Regions from separate parts of the Klenkia terrae genome, predicted to be linked through region 3. Evidence: predicted binding sites of a transcription regulator. Region 3 holds the regulator's gene; each other region holds the start of a gene.
What was found. The regulator LexA, encoded in region 3, represses DNA repair genes until DNA is damaged. The targets are predictions, from matches to a motif close to TCGAACANNTGTTCGA.
Positions count from the first base shown of each region.

Region 1 (4,191 bases), on a different contig from region 3:
CGCGGACCGGAGCGGTGCCCGACGGGACGACGACGGTGCCCCCGGGCAGGGCGGCCAGCAGGCGGGCGCGGTGCGCGGCAGCGGCGGCGGCGGCGCCCGGGTGGGCAGGATGCGGCGCCTCGGGCTCGGGGTCCCAGCCGTCGGCCAGCGTGGTCTGCACCCAGGGCCCGAACGCCTGGTCGTGCGGGGCGCGGCGGGTGGCGTCGGGGACGGCGGGGCTGCCCGCGAGGTCGTCGGCAGAGCTCATGCACCCAGTCTCCCGCTGCCCTCGTCGGGCCGTGTGCCCACCCTCCGCCGACGCCACGGCGACCCGGCTGCCGCTGCTGATCGTGCTGCCTGGCGGAACCGGCGCTTGGCCTGACCCACCCCTTCCGACGACCCGGAGCCCTGGGTCCCGCCCCGTCGGACTGCAGTCGCGTCGGCCACCGAACCTGCGTCCGAGTCGCTCCGGATCAGCTCCGCCACCGGCCAGCGTGGCGACCGCGTGGCCCAGGGCCCCGCCACTGTGCCGGACCTCGCCTCAGAGCACCCCCTCCCGTCGAACCCGGCCCGGGCCACCGCGAAGGCCCGCACCCCGAGAACCGATGGCCGTCCGGCGGCCGTATCGAAGCCTTGGGTGATCACCTTGGACGGGACGCCCACCCGGGCGGCCGAACGCCGCTCAGCGGGTCGTCTGTCGAGGCCAGACGGTCAGAAGGGTGGTGGGTCGGCGGCTGGGTCGTAGGGCGGCGGCGACTCCTCGAGCAGGTCGAGGACCTCACCCATCGCCGGTGGCCGGGTGGTCCGGGTCGTGCCGCCGGGCGTGGTCACGTGCAGGGTGCCGTCGGCGTCGATGGCGAACCGCCAGCCGGGCGCGTGGGTCTTGAGCCGGTGGTGCCGGCGGCAGAGCATGGCCAGGTTGCGGACGCAGGTCGGTCCACCCCGTTCGGGGTCGTGGTGGTCGTAGGGGATGACGTGGTCGGCGTCGCAGGTCCGGGCGACTTGTCGGCAGCCGGGGAAGCGGCAGTGCCGGTCGCGGGCGCGCAGGTACCGGTACTGGGCTGCGGTCGGTGTGTAGCCAGGAGCTGGTGGTGGCGGTCCGAGTCCACGCCCGCCCTTCGCAGCGGCGACCAGCTCCTCGGGGGTGGCGACGGCGAGCAGTCGGCCGCGCTCGCCGGTGACGGTGAGGTCGAGGTCTCCGCCGTCGGGGTGGGTCAGGCCGAGGGCATCGATCCGTTGCAGCAGGGACCGCACCGCGGCCGGGGTGACCGGCAATCCGCCGACGTGCCCGACCCGGCTCCCGCCACCCGCATCACCGGCGGCAGGGACGCAGGTCGCCGCGTCCTCGGCCGCCCCGTCGTCGGCCGCCGCGTCCTCGGCCGCTCCGTCCTCGGCCGCTCCGTCCTCCGACATTCCGTCGCTGGGGACGGTGCCCTCGGTTGTTGCCGAGTCGGCCTGCGCCGGGGCGTCGGGGTGGAGGTCGGCTAGGTCGGCGTTGATGGTCACGTGGGCGACGGCGGGGTCCTGGGCTTCCCAGGGGCGGGTGATGAGGGTGGCGACCAGTTCGGTCTCGATCTCCCCGGCCCGGCGGTCATCACCGTCGGCCTTCCGCTCCCGGGCGAACGCCGCCAGCTGGGCCTTCACCAGCTTCGCGGTCGCGGCCTCCATGCCGTTCACCCGCACGTCAGCCAGGCCGTCGCCGGTGCCCTGCACCCGCACCCCGGCCTCCCGCTTGCGCAACTCCCGCCGCCGGTCCGCCGCCGCAGGGTCCGCAGCGATCAGCGCGGCCTCGAGCCGGTCGCGCAGCGTCGAGGGCGCGCACCCGGCCGCGGCCCACGCCACCCCACGCGCGGCGACCACGTCGACGATCGCGTCGTCGACCGGGCCGCCCCACGACCGGGCCTGGTACCGCATCGCCCGCACGATCGCCTTGGCGCGGGTCTCGTCGATCCGCTGATCAGCCAACGCCTCCCACACCGCCGGGAACTGGCGGACCAGCGTGAGGTCGTCATCGACCAGGTACCGAGCCGACCCGACCGACATGTTCAGCAGCACTGCGACCTCGTCGGGCAGGAAATCGTCCGCGGTCTGCAGCGACGGGTCAAGATCCGGGTCGGCCTCGGGGCGGGTATCGGTGCGCGCGCCGGGGGCGAAGGGCAGCGGCTGGCGAGCACCGAGGGTGGCTTTGCGCTCGACGAGGCCGGCGCGGTACGCGGCCAGGGCCGACATCTGCTTGGCCACCGAGGCCAGCTCGGCGTCCAATTCGGTACCGGAGAGCCCGGCGGTGGCCGCGAGCTCGGTCAGCCGTGGGACCGGCGCGGCGTCGACGGGGACGGCGGTGACGTAGGGGGTGACCTCCACCCGGAACCGTCGCGCCGTCGCTGTCATGGACCTAGTCCACCAGAGGGGTCTGACAAAAACGGCCAACAGAACAGGCCTTTGACCTGCTGATTATCAGTGGCTCCGCCGCCACTGGCAGTGACGGAAGCCGCTGATCCCCCGCACGGCCAGCTGGGGGTCATCGACGCTCACCCAGCTGCCGCTGGTCGCGACGCGGCGACGCTGGTGGAGGTGTTCGTTGTGTGCTCCGGGCCCTGAGCCAGCTCGACCTTCGGCGCAGCGGCGTCGCTCGCTCTGTGGTGCAGCCCGATCGCCCCACGGTCATGTCGACCAGCGGGTCGAACACGACGGGCCCGCCGACCGACGCCTCGACGGCGGGCCGGCGTAGGTAGACCAGCAGTTGCTCGCAGCCGGCCTTCCCAGGTCATGTGACGTGCCCGGTGGGCGGGACGCGGAGCAGGGACAGCGGCGCCCGGATGGCCGCACGTGGCAGGGCTGTGGCCGCACTCGGCCCGGTGACGCGCCCGGTCAGCTGGGCGGGATGGTCGGGACTGCTCGACGCGGACGCAGCGCGGAGAACGGTGCTCGGTTGATCGCGGCCGACAAGCTGCGCCTGGACCTCCGTGCCTTGACCGCCGTATCCGGGGGCCGTGCCCCGGGCGGACATGGCCGGATAGCTCGCACGGACGGCCCCGCCCCGGACCGCCGCGCCCGGCCGACCACGGAGCAGAGCCGATCCAGCACGGCACCGTCGCGGCCCGTCCGGCGGCACCGCCGGCTCGACCTCGCTACCCCCGGTGCAGCCGCACGTGCAGCTCGCGCACCCGCGCCGACAGCTCCTCGTCCGGACCGTCGACGGGGATGCCGGGCGCGACGACGGTGACCGGCAGGGTGGCGACCGGTCCGGGCGCGACCCCGAGCTCGGTCAGCCACGCGGCCAGCTGCGCCGAGGAGCTGGCGTAGACGATCCGGCCCAGGCCCACCCACGCGTGCGCCGCCGAGCACATCGGGCAGTGCTCGCCGGACGTGTAGACCGTCGCCGCGGGGCGGTCGGCGGGGTCCATGTGCTCGGCGGCCCAGCGGGCCAGCTCGAACTCCGGGTGCCGGGTCGAGTCCCCGCCGGCGATCCGGTTGCGGTCCTCGGCGAGCACGGTGCCGTCGGCGGCCACCAGCACCGACCCGAACGGCTCGTCGCCGGCCACCAGCGCCTCCTCCGCCAGCTCCACGCACCGCACCAGGTGGGCCCGGTCGACCTCGGACAGGCTCACAGCGACACCACGACGCCCTCGGTCGCACTCCGTCGCGCAGCGTCCAGCACCCGCGCGGTGGCCACGGCGTCCCGCGGGTCGACCGGCACCGGGCCGGTGCCGCGCACGGCGGCCGCGAACGCCGGGTAGAACGTGTCCCACCGGCCGCGCTCGCTGGGCACCACCGTCGACTCGGCCCCGCGCTGCAGCCGGCCCCAGGCCGTCTCGGGCTCGGTGCCCCAGTCCGCGGTGGCGGGCGAGGTGCCGGCGATCAGCGCGAACTCCTGGCCGTCCATCGCGCCCATCCCGTTCTCCAGCACCTGGTCGCCCACCACGTAGGACCCCGCCGTCCCCACCACGCGGAACCGCGGCCCCGGCGCACCGGTGCGCCAGCTGCCGCCCAGCACCGACCGCGCCCCGGACACGTGGTCCAGCACCACCAGCACGTCGTCGTCCAGCCCGGACTCCCGCAGCGACCAGCGGGCGAACACCGAGCCGACCGGGCCCAGCAGCACCAGCGCCTGGTCGACCAGGTGGCTGCCGAAGTCCCGCAGCGTGCCGCCGCCGGCCGCCCCCGGGCCGTCGCCGTCGCTCATCCGCTCGAACCGGGACTCCAGCGTGCGCA
Region 1 is NZ_JBAPLV010000022.1:40,783-44,973, reverse strand. Features, by position in the region: gene UXQ13_RS17850 (aminopeptidase P N-terminal domain-containing protein) at 1-247, opposite strand, end outside; gene UXQ13_RS17845 (HNH endonuclease signature motif containing protein) at 691-2,367, opposite strand; gene UXQ13_RS17840 (nucleoside deaminase) at 3,108-3,587, opposite strand; gene UXQ13_RS17835 (Gfo/Idh/MocA family protein) at 3,584-4,191, opposite strand, start outside.
Region 1: UXQ13_RS17845 (HNH endonuclease signature motif containing protein) is a predicted target of LexA. The motif match lies at 2,646-2,661, and genes of this name have one in related genera.

Region 2 (4,191 bases), on a different contig from region 3:
GGTCGCCCGCCGGGGTGCGCCGTTGGCCGCGGCGCGGGCGCGCGGGGGCTCCCTGCCCGGGGTGGGTGCCGATCTGCTGGTCGAGTCCGCCGTCCTCACCGCGCTGGGGGTCGCCGTCGGGCTGGTGGTCGGCGTGGCGCTCGCCCCGGGACCGGTGCCGGTGGGGGCCGCGGTCGCCGGTGTCCTGCCGGTGGCTGCCGCGGGGCTGCTCGCTCTCCCGGTGCTCGGCGTGCGGGCGGCCGACCGGGCCACGGGGGGACGGCGGGTGCCGCTGGACGAGCGGGCGCGCACCCGGGCCCGCCGCGAGGTCGTGCTGCGGCGCTGGTCGGTGGACGGCGCGCTGCTGCTGCTGGCCGTGGGCGCGGTGCTCGCGGTGCGGGCCCGGGGACTGTCCGGCGACGCGCTGGGGGTGGCCGCCCCGACGGTGGCGGTCCTGGCCGGTGCGGTGCTGGTCGCCCGGGTCCAGCCGGCGCTGTCGGCCGCGCTGCTGCGCCCGGCCGCCCGCGAGCGCGGGGCGGTGCCGCTGCTGGCCGCGGCCGGTGCCCGGTCCACCGCGGTGCTCGGGCCGGTGGCGCTGACCGCGATCACCGCGCTGGCCACCGTGGCCGTCGCGCTCGGTGCCACGACCACGTCCGGCCAGGTGGCGGCCTCGTGGACCGCGGTCGGTGCCGATGCCACCGTCACCGTCGACCCGCTGCCGGACACCGCGGTCGACGGCGTGGACCTCGCCGTGCGGGCCCGGGTCACCGACGGGGTGCAGCTGTCCACCCCGGCCGGCGGTGCCCGTGCCCGGGTGGTGGTCGTGGACCCGGCTGACTACGCCCGGCTGGTGGGCAGCACGCCGCTGCCCGACGTCGAGGGCCTGGCCGGGCTCGGCACGTCCGGCGACCGGGTGCAGGCGCTGGTCACCCCGGACATCACCGCCGCCGTCGGGTCGGTGCTGCTGGACGGCGAGTCCGTGCCGATCGCCGTGGTCGGTGCGCTGCCGGCCGGCCCGACGACGGTGCTGCTGCCCGCCGACGCGGTGCCCGCCGACCTGGCCGTCCCCGACACGCTGTGGCTGACCGGCACCGGCGCCGCCGCCGCGGCGGCCACGGTGCCCGGCGGGACGGTGGAGCTGCGGGCCGACCGGCTGGCCCTGGTGCAGGAGGCCCCGCTGACCCGCGGGCTGGCCGGTCTGGTCGCCGCGACCGCGGTGCTGCTGGTGGTGCTCGGCGTGCTGGCGGTCGTGCTGGCCGGCAACGCGGGCGTGCGGCGCCGGCGCGGGACGTCGGGCGTGCTGCGGACGTTGGGGCTGGGGGAGCGGCAGGCGCGGGCGGTCACCCTGCTCGAGCTGCTGCCCGGGGTGCTGACCACCGTGCTGCCCGGGATCGCGCTCGGTGCGCTGGTCACCGCTCTGGTGGCCGGGCCGCTGGGGTTGTCCCTGCTCACCGGCCAGGACACCGATCCCGTCCTCGTCGTCCCGTGGTGGGTGGTCGGGCTGCTCCTGCCCCCGGTTCTGGCGGTGGTCGGGTCGGTGGTGGGGGAGGCGCGGTCCCGTCGACGGGTGCCGTTGGCGCAGGTGGTGCGGGAGGTCTGACCGCGGCGGACGGCTCGGTTCGCGGTGGTGAGCTCCGCTCCCGACCGGTGCGGGCGCTGGGTCCTCGCACAGGGGTGCCTTGAACCGTTCCCACCGACTTCTCGACATGGCCGGCGATGTTGACGGGACCCTCCGACAATTTCTGCACCACCCTGTGGACGAGGCGCTGAGCTGGGGATTCGCCTTGCCGGAGGTCGCCGGGTCGGCTAGACTTCGAACACACATTCGAATGATGCGAGGCGGTGACAGCGGTGCACCAGCAAGAGGTCGGGACCCGGATGGGGCTGTCGGTGGGCATCGCCCAGGTCGAGGTCTTCGCCTCCGCCGCCGCCCACGCAGCGGTGCTGGAGGCCGAGCAGGCGACCCGCATCGCGGCCGGCTTGGCGCCCGCGGGTGCCACCCTGCGACCGACCCGGTTGTCCGAGCTGCTGGTCACCCCCGACACCGGCCGGGCCAGGGTGCACGCCGTGCTGCGCGACGTCGCCGACGCCCAGGCGCAGCTGCACGCCCTGCAGGCTGCAGCGATCGCCCGCCTGGCCGAGCTGCAACCGGCGCAAGAACCGCTGCCCGGCAGCCGCCGCAATGACCCGGCCGACGCCGACCGGCCCGACGACTGGGTCGCCGACGAGGTCGCCGTCGTGCTGGGCATCGGGGTTAGCTCGGCGGTATCGCTGGTCGACAAACAGCGGGTGCTGGTGGAGCAGCTGCCGCAGGTGTGGGAGGAGCTGGCCGACGGCGTCATCGACGTCCGCCGCTGCCAGGTGCTCGTCGACGACCTCGCCCACCGCAAGCAATCCTTCGGCGGCGGCCTGCCCGACGACCTGGTGGACGACATCGCCCGGCGGGGACTGCGGTGGATCGGCGAAGGCATCGGCCCCACCCCGCTCGCCGACCGGATCGGTGGCGCACTGATCGCTGCGGACCCCGCAGAGGCCGACCGCCGGGCCGAGCGGCGCAAGAAGAAGCAGAACGTCACCACCGTCGGCTGCGGCGACGGCCTCGCCGGGTTCCGGGCAGACCTGCTCGACGCAGCAGACGCCGCACAGATGCAGGCAGTGGTCGATGCGATGGCCGCCACGATGCGCAAGGCCGGTGACCGGCGCCCCATCGGCCAGCTGCGGGTCGATGCGCACCGGCAGCTGGTCCTCCGCCCCTGGGAGGCACTCCCCGACGACGTCGCCCGCGCCCGCTGGCAACTCGCCATGCGGGTGGAGCTGGCCGACCTCGACGGCCTGGGTTCGCTGGGCTCAATCCCTCGGTCTGCTGCACCGACCGCCGACGGCGAAGGCTCTCAGGACGGTCCACCAATCGGTACGGCACCCGAGCCGGGCACCGACAACCACAACGGCCGGCCGGCACCGACCGGCAGCACGAGCAGCACACCCCGACGATCCGGCGACGGCCGTGATGGGCAGCGCGAGCACGGTGGGCAGGATGAGCACGAGCACAGCGAGCACGAGCGCAGCGAGCACGAGCACAGCGAGCAGGGCGCCGGTTCCGGGGTCGGCGAGATCGGTGGGCTGTCGGTGTCCCCGGTCGCGGTGGCCGAGCTGCTGGCCCGCTTCGACGCGCTCCTGGCCTCCGGTGCCCGTGGTCGGGTGCAGGGCGGGGACGTGTGGTTCGAGATCCTCGACGCCACCGGTCGACTCCGCGCCCTCACCTCACCCGCCGAAGCCCGCGCCGCCCTCCGCCGCGGCACCGGCCTCGGACCACCACCCCGGATCGCCGACTACGAACCGAACGCCGCACAGACCCGGTTCGTGAAAGCCCGGGACCGGCACTGCCGGTTCCCCGGCTGCGCACGACCAGCCGAGTACGTCGACCTCGACCACGCCATCCCCTACGACCACGACGAGCCGTCCGCCGGCGGCCCGACCTGCGTGACGAACCTGGTCTGCCTGTGCCGACGACACCACCGACTCAAGACCCATGCACCGGGCTGGGTGTTCGCGATGGACCCGGACGGGACGCTGCACGTCACCCCACCCGGTGGACGCACACGCACCACCCGACCCGCCGGCATCGCTCAGGTCGACATGTCGACACCCACCCACCTCGACACCCTCACCGACCTCCTCGGACCCACCCCCAAGCGGTTCCGCAGCCCCACCTCCGAGCAACGAGCCGCACGACGAGCCGCAGCCGCGGACCGCGCGCGCCTGGCCGCCGAGATCGAGGCTGAGCTCGACGCCGCACTCGCCCGCCGGAACAGCGAGACCCGGCGTGATGAGACCCGACCCGGTGACCCGGACGCGGCCGGCGGTGCTGGATCGAGCGACGACGTAGCGACCGATGCCGCAGACCACGCCGGGGATCGGGTCCAGGACGGGGGCAGCGACGACGACCCGCCGCCCTTCTGATGGCGGTGATGGTCTGGTGGCAGTGAGGGACGAGGACCGGCTGAAGGGACTGCCCGGGGCGGACCCCGGGGCGGGCCCCGGAGCGGCGGGACGGCCGAGAGGTGGGGCGCGGCTCCCTGCACGGTGGCGGCGGGGGCAACTCGCGGTCGGCGGTTCGACTGCACCGGCAGGCCGGCGCGGGTGGGGCGCGGCTCAGTGCAGCGCGGCGTCCGGGGCCACTCGCTCCCAGCGGGTGAACTGCACGGTCAGGCC
Region 2 is NZ_JBAPLV010000012.1:34,579-38,769, forward strand. Features, by position in the region: gene UXQ13_RS12120 (FtsX-like permease family protein) at 1-1,579, shown strand, start outside; gene UXQ13_RS12125 (HNH endonuclease signature motif containing protein) at 1,831-3,939, shown strand; gene UXQ13_RS12130 (DUF1349 domain-containing protein) at 4,132-4,191, opposite strand, start outside.
Region 2: UXQ13_RS12125 (HNH endonuclease signature motif containing protein) is a predicted target of LexA. The motif match lies at 1,793-1,808, and genes of this name have one in related genera.

Region 3 (4,191 bases):
GACTGGGGGCTGCGGGACTCGGTGGCCTACTGGCCGGTGTGGGTGTTCACCCAGGCCGGCGGCCGGGTGACGATCCTGCTGGTCCTGGCCGGCCTCGTCGGCTGGATCGCCTGGCGCCGGCGCTCGGTCGTCCCGCTGGTCCGGGTGCTGGTCGCCCTCGCCCTGCTCACCGCGGTCGTCTACGCGTTCAAGTACGGCACCGGCCGGACGGCGCCGGCCTACCCGGGGTCCTTCTTCCACCGGGACGGCGCGTCCTACCCGTCGGGGCACGTGGCCAACGCCGTCCTCATGTGGGGCGTCGCGCGGTGGCAGGCGGTCGACTTCGGGTTGCCCGACCGGGTGCAGCGGGCGTTCTGGGTGCTCTCGGTGGCCGGCCCGCTCGTGACGGGTGTGGCCATGGTGGCGCTGGACTTCCACTGGGTCACGGATGCACTGGTGGGAGCTGCAGTGGGGGTGGTCCTGCTGGGCGTGGTGCATGCACTCGACGCAGTCGTCCTGTCACGCTTCGTACATGATCGAGCACGGCGGACCGCTGCCTGAGGCCCGGACCCGGAGGTCCTGGGCCCGGTCGCGGACGGCCGTCGGTGCGCTGCTGTGCGCAGCGGTCGTGGCCGGCCCGTTCCTGCCCGGCTCCTTCCTCTCCAACGGCGTCCCGCGCAGCGGGGTCGAGACCGCCGCCGCCGAGGAGGCCGTGGCCCTCTACGGCGACCCGCTGGACCTCTGCGCGGTCACCGACGCCCGCCTGCCGGAGATCTCGGGGCTGGCCGTGAGCGGCTCGACGACGCTGGCGATGAACGACGGCGGCGACGCCGTGACCGTCTACGAGCTCGACGGCAGCTGCGCAGTCACCGGCGAGCGCACCGCCGCGGTGGACCCCTACGACCCCGAGGACATGGCGCTGGCCGCCGACGGCACCGTCTGGCTGGCCGACACCGGCGACAACCGGCTCAGCCGGACGACGGTGGCCCTCATCGCCCTCGCCCCCGACGGTGTCGCCACGGTGTACCGGATGTCCTACCCGGACGGCCCCCGGGACGCCGAGGCCCTGCTGCTGGCCCCCGACGGCACGCCCTACCTGGTGACCAAGGAGGTGCTGGGCAGCAGCGAGGTCTACCGCCCGGCCCAGGCCCTGGACGCCGGTGCGGTCGTGCCGCTGGAGCAGGTGGCCGACCTGGCGTTCTCCCTGACCGGCACCGAGGGCGGCCCGGTCGGCCGCGCCGGGCAGCTGCTGGTCACCGGCGGCGCGGTCAGCCCGGACGGCGCCGTGCTGGCCCTGCGCACCTACACCGACGCCTACGTCTGGGCGCTGGCCGGCTCCGACGTCCCGGCCGCGCTGGCCACGGCCCCGGTCGTCGTCCCGCTGCCGGCCGCGCCCCAGGGCGAGGCCATCGCCTTCGCCGCCGACGGGCGCAGCCTGGTGGTGACCGGCGAGGGCCTGCCGGCCGCGGTCACCGCGCTGCCGGCGGCCGGTGCCCTGGCGCCGGCCGCGTCGACCGCCCCGGCGGAGGCCGTGGGCGCCACCGCCACCGCGGCGGGTGCCCCGCTGTCGCCGTGGACCGCCGGTGCGATCGCCGTCGTCGCCGCGGCCGTGCTGGTGGCCGGCGTCGGACGTCTCCGCCGCCGCTGACCCACCCGCGCACTCGCCGGCGGCGCGCCCTCCCGGGCGCACCGCCCGGAGCGGTCAGACCCGGCGCAGCACCGTCACCACGCGGCCCAGCACCGTGGCGTCGTCGCCCGGGATGGGCTCGAAGGCCGGGTTGTGCGGCAGCAGCCAGACGTGGCCGTCGCGCCGCTTGTAGGTCTTGACCGTCGCCTCGCCGTCGATCATGGCGGCCACGATCTCGCCGTTCTCGGCGGTCGCCTGCTGCCGCACCACGACCCAGTCGCCGTCGCAGATCGCCGCGTCGATCATCGACTCACCGGCCACCTTGAGCATGAACAACGTGCCCTCGCCGACCAGTTCGCGCGGGAGCGGGAACACGTCCTCCACGGCCTGCTCGGCCAGCACGGGTCCACCGGCGGCGATCCGGCCGACCAGGGGCACGTAGGTGGGGACGGGGACCCGGGGGTCGTCGACCCCGCTGGCGCCGCCCGAGGCGGCCAGCCCGGCGCCGGACTGCTCGGCCTCCGGGTGGTCGCCGGGCAGCCGGACGTCCAGGGCCCGCGGCCGGTTGGGGTCGCGCCGCAGCCAGCCCTTCTTCTGCAGGGTGGACAGCTGGTGGGCCACCGAGGAGGCCGACGACAGCCCGACGGCCTCGCCGATCTCCCGGACGCTGGGCGGGTAGCCGCGCCGCTCGACGGAGTCGCGGATGACCTCGAGCACGCGGCGCTGCCGCTGGGTGAGCCCGTCGCCGGCCTCACCGCGCTCCGGGAACTCGCGCACCGACGCGCCGCGCTCGCCGGTCGCCGGCTCGGCGGTGGTCCGGGCCTTGGTCCGGCCGGGGCGCTTGGTGCTGCCGCCGGTACCGCCGGGGGTGTCTCCCGCGCTCGCCACGTGTCCTCCTCGTCGGCCGCGTGCCGCGACCGTGCCGTCCGGCCGGTCCTCGCGGGGGCCGGGTGGCCGTACCGCGGACCGGGGTGATCGATACGGACGGTAACGCCTCGACGCCGATTGTTCAAACACGTGTTCGAAGTTCCACCGGTGTCATCTCGATTTTGTCGGACCGGTGGGGTAGACATCCGCACAGACGTTCGATCGAACAGCCGTTCGACCGGGATGGGCCCGCGAGGGTCCGCGCCACCGACAGGAGCCGCCCCCATGGCCAGCACCGCGACCACCCTCCGCACCCTCCCGACCGCCCACCCCGCCCGGGCCGCGGAGTCGACCGCCGGCGCCGGGGCGCGCCCCGCGCCGACCCGGGTCGTCGCCCGTCGCGGGAACCACCCGGCCGGGCGCGCGCTGGCCCGTGCGGCCGAGCAGGGCACCGGCCCCCTCGCGCCGGTGGTGCCGCTGCGGCGCACCGGCGCCGAGGTGGTCCCGCTGCGGCCGGCCGCGCCGCCGGTGCTCCCGGCGGCGTCCGCGGCGGAGCCGGTCGGGTCGGCGGCGTCCCCCGGGACGACGGCGCCCGCACCCCTGCGGCTGACCCGGCGCGGTCGACTGGTGCTCTTCGGGCTCGGCGTGGTCACCGCCCTCGGCCTGGCGGCGTTCGCCGTCCCGGCGCTGGGTGACAGCGACCCGGCTGTCCCCGCACTCGAGCTCGCGGGCCGCTCCAGCGTGGTGGTGCACAGCGGCGACACCCTGTGGTCGATCGCCGAGGCCGTGGCGCCGGACACCGACCCGCGGGTGGTCGTGGACGCGATCCAGGAGGCGAACGGGTTGTCCGGGGCCGGGCTGGTCCCCGGTCAGGTGCTCGTCCTGCCCTGAGCCGCCTGCACGCCGGGCCGACGGGCACTCCGGCCGACGCCTACCCCCGGCCGGCACGGACCGGCGACACGGACCGGCGACACAGACCGGCGACACGCCGTCTCGTCGGTGGTCTTCGGTGGCCGGTCTTGAGCCCGGTGCCGGGCGGTCCGCGGCGTCCTCCGACGGTGTACGGCGTGGTGGGACGCGTGGGGCGTCAGGTCTGCCCACGGGGCCCGGGTGCTGTCGTCGAGATGTGGGAAGCCGACACGCCCGGTAGGGGTTGCACACCCATAGGGGTCCGGAGCTAGTCTCACCACAACATCTAGTAGTTACAGAGATGTCGTTCCGTCCACAGGTTGTTCCCCAGGTTCTCCCGAGGTCGTCCACCGGATGTCCCCCTCGGAGTCCACAGGGACACCCCGGACCCGGGAGGAGACGATCCGGTGCGCTGCCCGTTCTGCCACAACCCCGACAGCCGGGTCGTGGACTCGCGCGAGACCGACGAGGGCGCGACCACGCGTCGGCGCCGGTCCTGCCCGGGCTGCGGCCGGCGCTTCACCACGGTCGAGGAGGCCGTGATGGCCGTCGTCAAGCGCAGCGGGGTGACCGAGCCGTTCAACCGGGCCAAGGTCGTCGCCGGCGTGCGGCGGGCCTGCCAGGGCCGGCCCGTCGACGAGGACCAGCTCGCCGTGCTGGCCGCCCAGGTGGAGGACGCGGTGCGCTGCACCGGGTCCGCCGAGGTGCCCAGCCACGAGGTGGGCCTGGCGATCCTGCGCCCGCTGCGCGACCTCGACGAGGTGGCGTACCTGCGCTTCGCCAGCGTCTACCGCTCCTTCACCTCCGCG
Region 3 is NZ_JBAPLV010000031.1:29,240-33,430, forward strand. Features, by position in the region: gene UXQ13_RS20730 (phosphatase PAP2 family protein) at 1-540, shown strand, start outside; gene UXQ13_RS20735 (NHL repeat-containing protein) at 512-1,627, shown strand; gene lexA (transcriptional repressor LexA) at 1,682-2,494, opposite strand; gene UXQ13_RS20745 (LysM peptidoglycan-binding domain-containing protein) at 2,759-3,364, shown strand; gene nrdR (transcriptional regulator NrdR) at 3,790-4,191, shown strand, end outside.

Region 4 (4,191 bases), on a different contig from region 3:
CCCGGATCGTGGCCGGGAAGTCCTCGGGACGGCGGTGGTCGGTGCCGGCCTCCAGCAGCAGCACCGAGCGACCGGCGTCCACGAGGCGCGCGGCCAGCGCGCACCCGGCGGACCCGGCGCCCACCACGACGACGTCGGTCACAGCCCGAGGACACCCGGGAGGTCGAGGCGGCGGACCTTGCCGGTGGAGGTGCGCGGGAGCTCGTCGAGTCGACGTGTCGACTTGGGGCGCTTGGCCGGGCCCAGCCGCTCCCGCGCCCAGGCGGCCAGCTCGTCGGGGGTCGCCGTCCCCACGTAGGCCGCGACGACCCGCTGGCCCCAGTCGTCGTCCGGGACGCCGAACACGGCGGACTCCACGACCCCGGGGTGCGCGTCGAGCACCGCCTCGACCTCGGCCGGGTAGACGTTGACCCCGCCGGAGATGACCAGGTCCTCGCGGCGGCCGTCCAACCAGACGGTGCCGTCGTCGTCCACCCGGCCCAGGTCGCCGACGGTGACCCAGTCGCCGTCCCAGGCGGCCGCGGTCTTCTCCGGCGCGCGCCAGTACTCGAACCGGGCCCACCGCGGGACGGCGCACCACAGCTGGCCGCGCTCGTCGGTGGACAGCGTGCGGCCGGGGCGGGCACGGCCGACGCTGCCCGGGCGGGCCAGCCAGTCCTCGGTCGTGCAGACGGTGAACTGGGCCTCGGTGGACCCGTAGAACTCGTGCACGGCGCCGTCGGGGAGGGCCGCGACGACCGCCCGCTTGACCGGCTCCGGGCAGGGGGCGCCGGCGTGGGCGAGCAGCCGGAAGCTGGACCAGTCGACGTCCTCGCGGAGCAGCCGCTGCAGGTGGGTCGGCACGCAGAAGGTCGTGGTGGGGGCCTGGTCGGTGATGGTGCGGGCGGCGCGCGCTGCGTCGAACGGCCCGGGCAGCAGCACCTCGCCCCCGGCGAGCAGGGTGTGCGCGGCGAACCGGAGCGGCGCGGAGTGGTGCAGCGGGGAGAGCACCAGGTGCCGGTCGTCCGGGCCGAAGCCCCAGAGGTTGATCTCCTCGGTGGCCAGGGCGCGGGCGTCGTCGTCGGCCAGGACGCCGGACCACACGCCCTTGCGCCGTCCGGTGGTGCCCGAGGTGTAGTGCATCGGCCGGGCCAGCGGGAACGGGGCGAGGTCGGCCTCGGTGTCGCCGAGCAGCTGCCCGGGGTCGTCGCCGACGTCCAGCGCGGGGTCGGCGTCGGCGACCAGCTCGGCCCGCTCGGCGGCCGGCAGCGCCGGGTCCAGCACCACGGGGACGACGCCGGTCCGCAGCGCCCCGAGGACGACGGCCAGCAGCTCCGGCGAGGCGGTCGCGGAGACGACGAGCCGGTCCCCCCGGCCGATGCCGCGGTCGGCCAGCGCGCCGGCGACCCGCCGCTGGGCGGCCGTGCTGTCCGCCGCCCGGACGACGGGCACCTCGTTCATCCCTGCACCCTCGCACGGGCCACGCGGTTCAGCGACGGCCGTTGCGCCGGCTCCAGCTGCTCCAGGACACGTCGTGGTTGTGCGCGTTGCCGAGCACCTCGGCGTCCCGCCGGCCCTCGCGCGCCTGGTACGAGATGTCGCCGGAGTGGGTGACCGTGGATCCTCGCTTGCGCACCGCCCGGTCCATCGACCAGCCGACCACCAGCAGGACGACGAGCACGCCCACCACCGCAGCCCAGAACACCATGGCCGAGTCTGGCATCCCGCCTTCGTCGCGGTCACCCTCCTGGCGAACCCTGCCGCCTGCGCATACGCCTGCCGCCTGCCGCCCTCCGCGGCGGACCTTCCCTCACGACCTCCCACCGTCGTCGCGGTTGCCGTCCTGGAGGGCCCTGCCGCCTGCGCCTGCCGCCTTCCGCCTTCCGTCTTCCGCGGCGGACCTTCCCTCACGACCTCCCGCGCGGGCCGTCGCTGCAGGGACGCAGGGGAGGGCTCGGGGCGGTGCAGGCGTCCGTCGCTGCAGGGACGCACGGGAAGGCTCGGGGCGGCGCAGGCGCTCGTCGCTGCGGTCCCCGATGGCCCCCGCGCAACCCGGCACCCCAGCATCGCAGCTACCTCAGACACCGGGTCGACAGCCTGTGGACAACCTTCTGAGCTGCGGATTTATCTTGCTCGGGCTGATCAGGCCCGGTAGACTTCGAACACATATTCGAACAGCGCGAGGAGGTGGTGGCGGTGCAGCAGCAGGTGGTCGGGACCCGGATGGGGCTGTCGGTGGGCATTGCCCAGGTCGAGGTCTTCGCGTCAGCCGCCGCCCACGCGGCGGTGCTGGAGGCCGAGCAGGCGACCCGCATCGCCGCCGGCCTCGCGCCCGCGGGTGCCACCCTGCGATCGACCCGGTTGTCCGAGCTGCTGGTCACCCCCGACACCGGCCGGGCCAGGGTGCACGCCGTGCTGCGCGACGTCGCCGACGCCCAGGCGCAGCTGCACGCCCTGCAGGCTGCAGCGATCGCCCGCCTGGCCGAGCTGCAACCGGCGCAAGAACCGCTGCCCGGCAGCCGCCGCAATGACCCGGCCGACGCCGACCGGCCCGACGACTGGGTCGCCGACGAGGTCGCCGTCGTGCTGGGCATCGGGGTTAGCTCGGCGGTGTCGCTGGTCGACAAACAGCGGGTGCTGGTGGAGCAGCTGCCGCAGGTGTGGGAGGCGCTGGCCGACGGGGTCATCGACGTCCGCCGCTGCCAGGTGCTCGTCGACGCCCTCGCCCACCGCAAGCAATCCGCCGGCGGCGACCTGGCCGACGACCTGGTGGACGACATCGCCCGGCAAGGACTGCGGTGGATCGGTGAAGGCATCGGCCCCACCCCGCTGGCCGACCGGATCGGTGGCGCATTGATCGCCGCGGACCCCGCAGAGGCCGACCGCCGGGCCGAGCGGCGCAAGAAGAAGCAGAACGTCACCACCGTCGGCTGCGGCGACGGCCTCGCCGGGTTCCGGGCAGACCTGCTCGACGCCGCCGATGCCGCACAGATGCAGGCAGTGGTCGATGCGATGGCCGCCACGATGCGCAAGGCCGGTGACCGCCGCCCCATCGGCCAGCTGCGGGTCGATGCGCACCGGCAGCTGGTCCTCCGCCCCTGGGAGGCACTCCCCGACGACGTCGCCCGCGCCCGCTGGCAACTCGCCATGCGGGTGGAGCTGGCCGACCTCGACGGCCTGGGCTCGCTGGGCGCACCCCCCGGGTCTGCCGCACCGACCGCCGGCGGCGGCTCTCAGGGCGGTCCACACGTCGATACGGCGTCCGAGCCGGGCACCGACGGACGCAATGACCGGCCGGCACCGGCGGGCAGCACGAGCAGCAGACCCCGACGAGCCGGCCACGACGGGCCTGAGGGGCCTGAGGGGCAGGGCGAGCACGACAAGCAGCACGAACACGAGCTCAGCGAGCACGAGCACGAGCAGGATGACGGGCACGGGCACGGGCACGGGCACGGCGAGCACGAGCGCGGCGCTGGTTCCGGGGTCGGTGAGATCGGTGGGCTGCCGGTGTCCCCGGTCGCGGTGGCCGAGCTGCTGGCCCGCTACGACGCGCTCCTGGCCTCCGGTGCCCGTGGTCGGGTCCGGGGCGGGGACGTGTGGTTCGAGATCGTGGATGCCACCGGCCGCCTGCGCGCCCTCATCACCCCCGCCGACGCCCGCGCCGCCCTCCGCCGCGGCACCGGACTCGGACCACCACCGGCCATCGACAACTACGTCCCCACCGCCGCCCAGATCAGGTTCGTCAAAGCCCGCGACCGACACTGCCGGTTCCCCGGCTGTGCCCGGACAGCCGAGTACGTCGACCTCGACCACGTCATCCCCCGCGACCACGACGACCCCACCGCCGGCGGCCCGACCTGCGTGACCAACCTGGTGTGCCTGTGCCGCAGGCACCACCGGCTCAAGACCCACGCACCGGGCTGGGTCTTCGCCATGGACCCCGACGGCACCCTGCACGTCACCCCACCCGGCGGACGCACCCGCACCACCCGACCCGCCGGCATCGCCCAGGTCGACATGTCGACACCCACCCACCTCCACACCCTCACCGACCTCCTCGGGCCCACCCCCCAGCGGTTCAGATCCCCGACGCCTGAACAGCGAGCCGAACGCCGAGCAGCAGCCGCCGACCGCGCGCGCCTGGCCGCCGAGATCGAGGCCGAGCTCGACGCCGCCCTCGCTCGTCGAGCCGACGAGACCCAGCGCGGCGAC
Region 4 is NZ_JBAPLV010000019.1:7,538-11,728, forward strand. Features, by position in the region: gene UXQ13_RS16430 (GMC family oxidoreductase) at 1-142, opposite strand, end outside; gene UXQ13_RS16435 (class I adenylate-forming enzyme family protein) at 139-1,440, opposite strand; gene UXQ13_RS16440 (hypothetical protein) at 1,469-1,702, opposite strand; gene UXQ13_RS16445 (HNH endonuclease signature motif containing protein) at 2,176-4,191, shown strand, end outside.
Region 4: UXQ13_RS16445 (HNH endonuclease signature motif containing protein) is a predicted target of LexA. The motif match lies at 2,138-2,153, and genes of this name have one in related genera.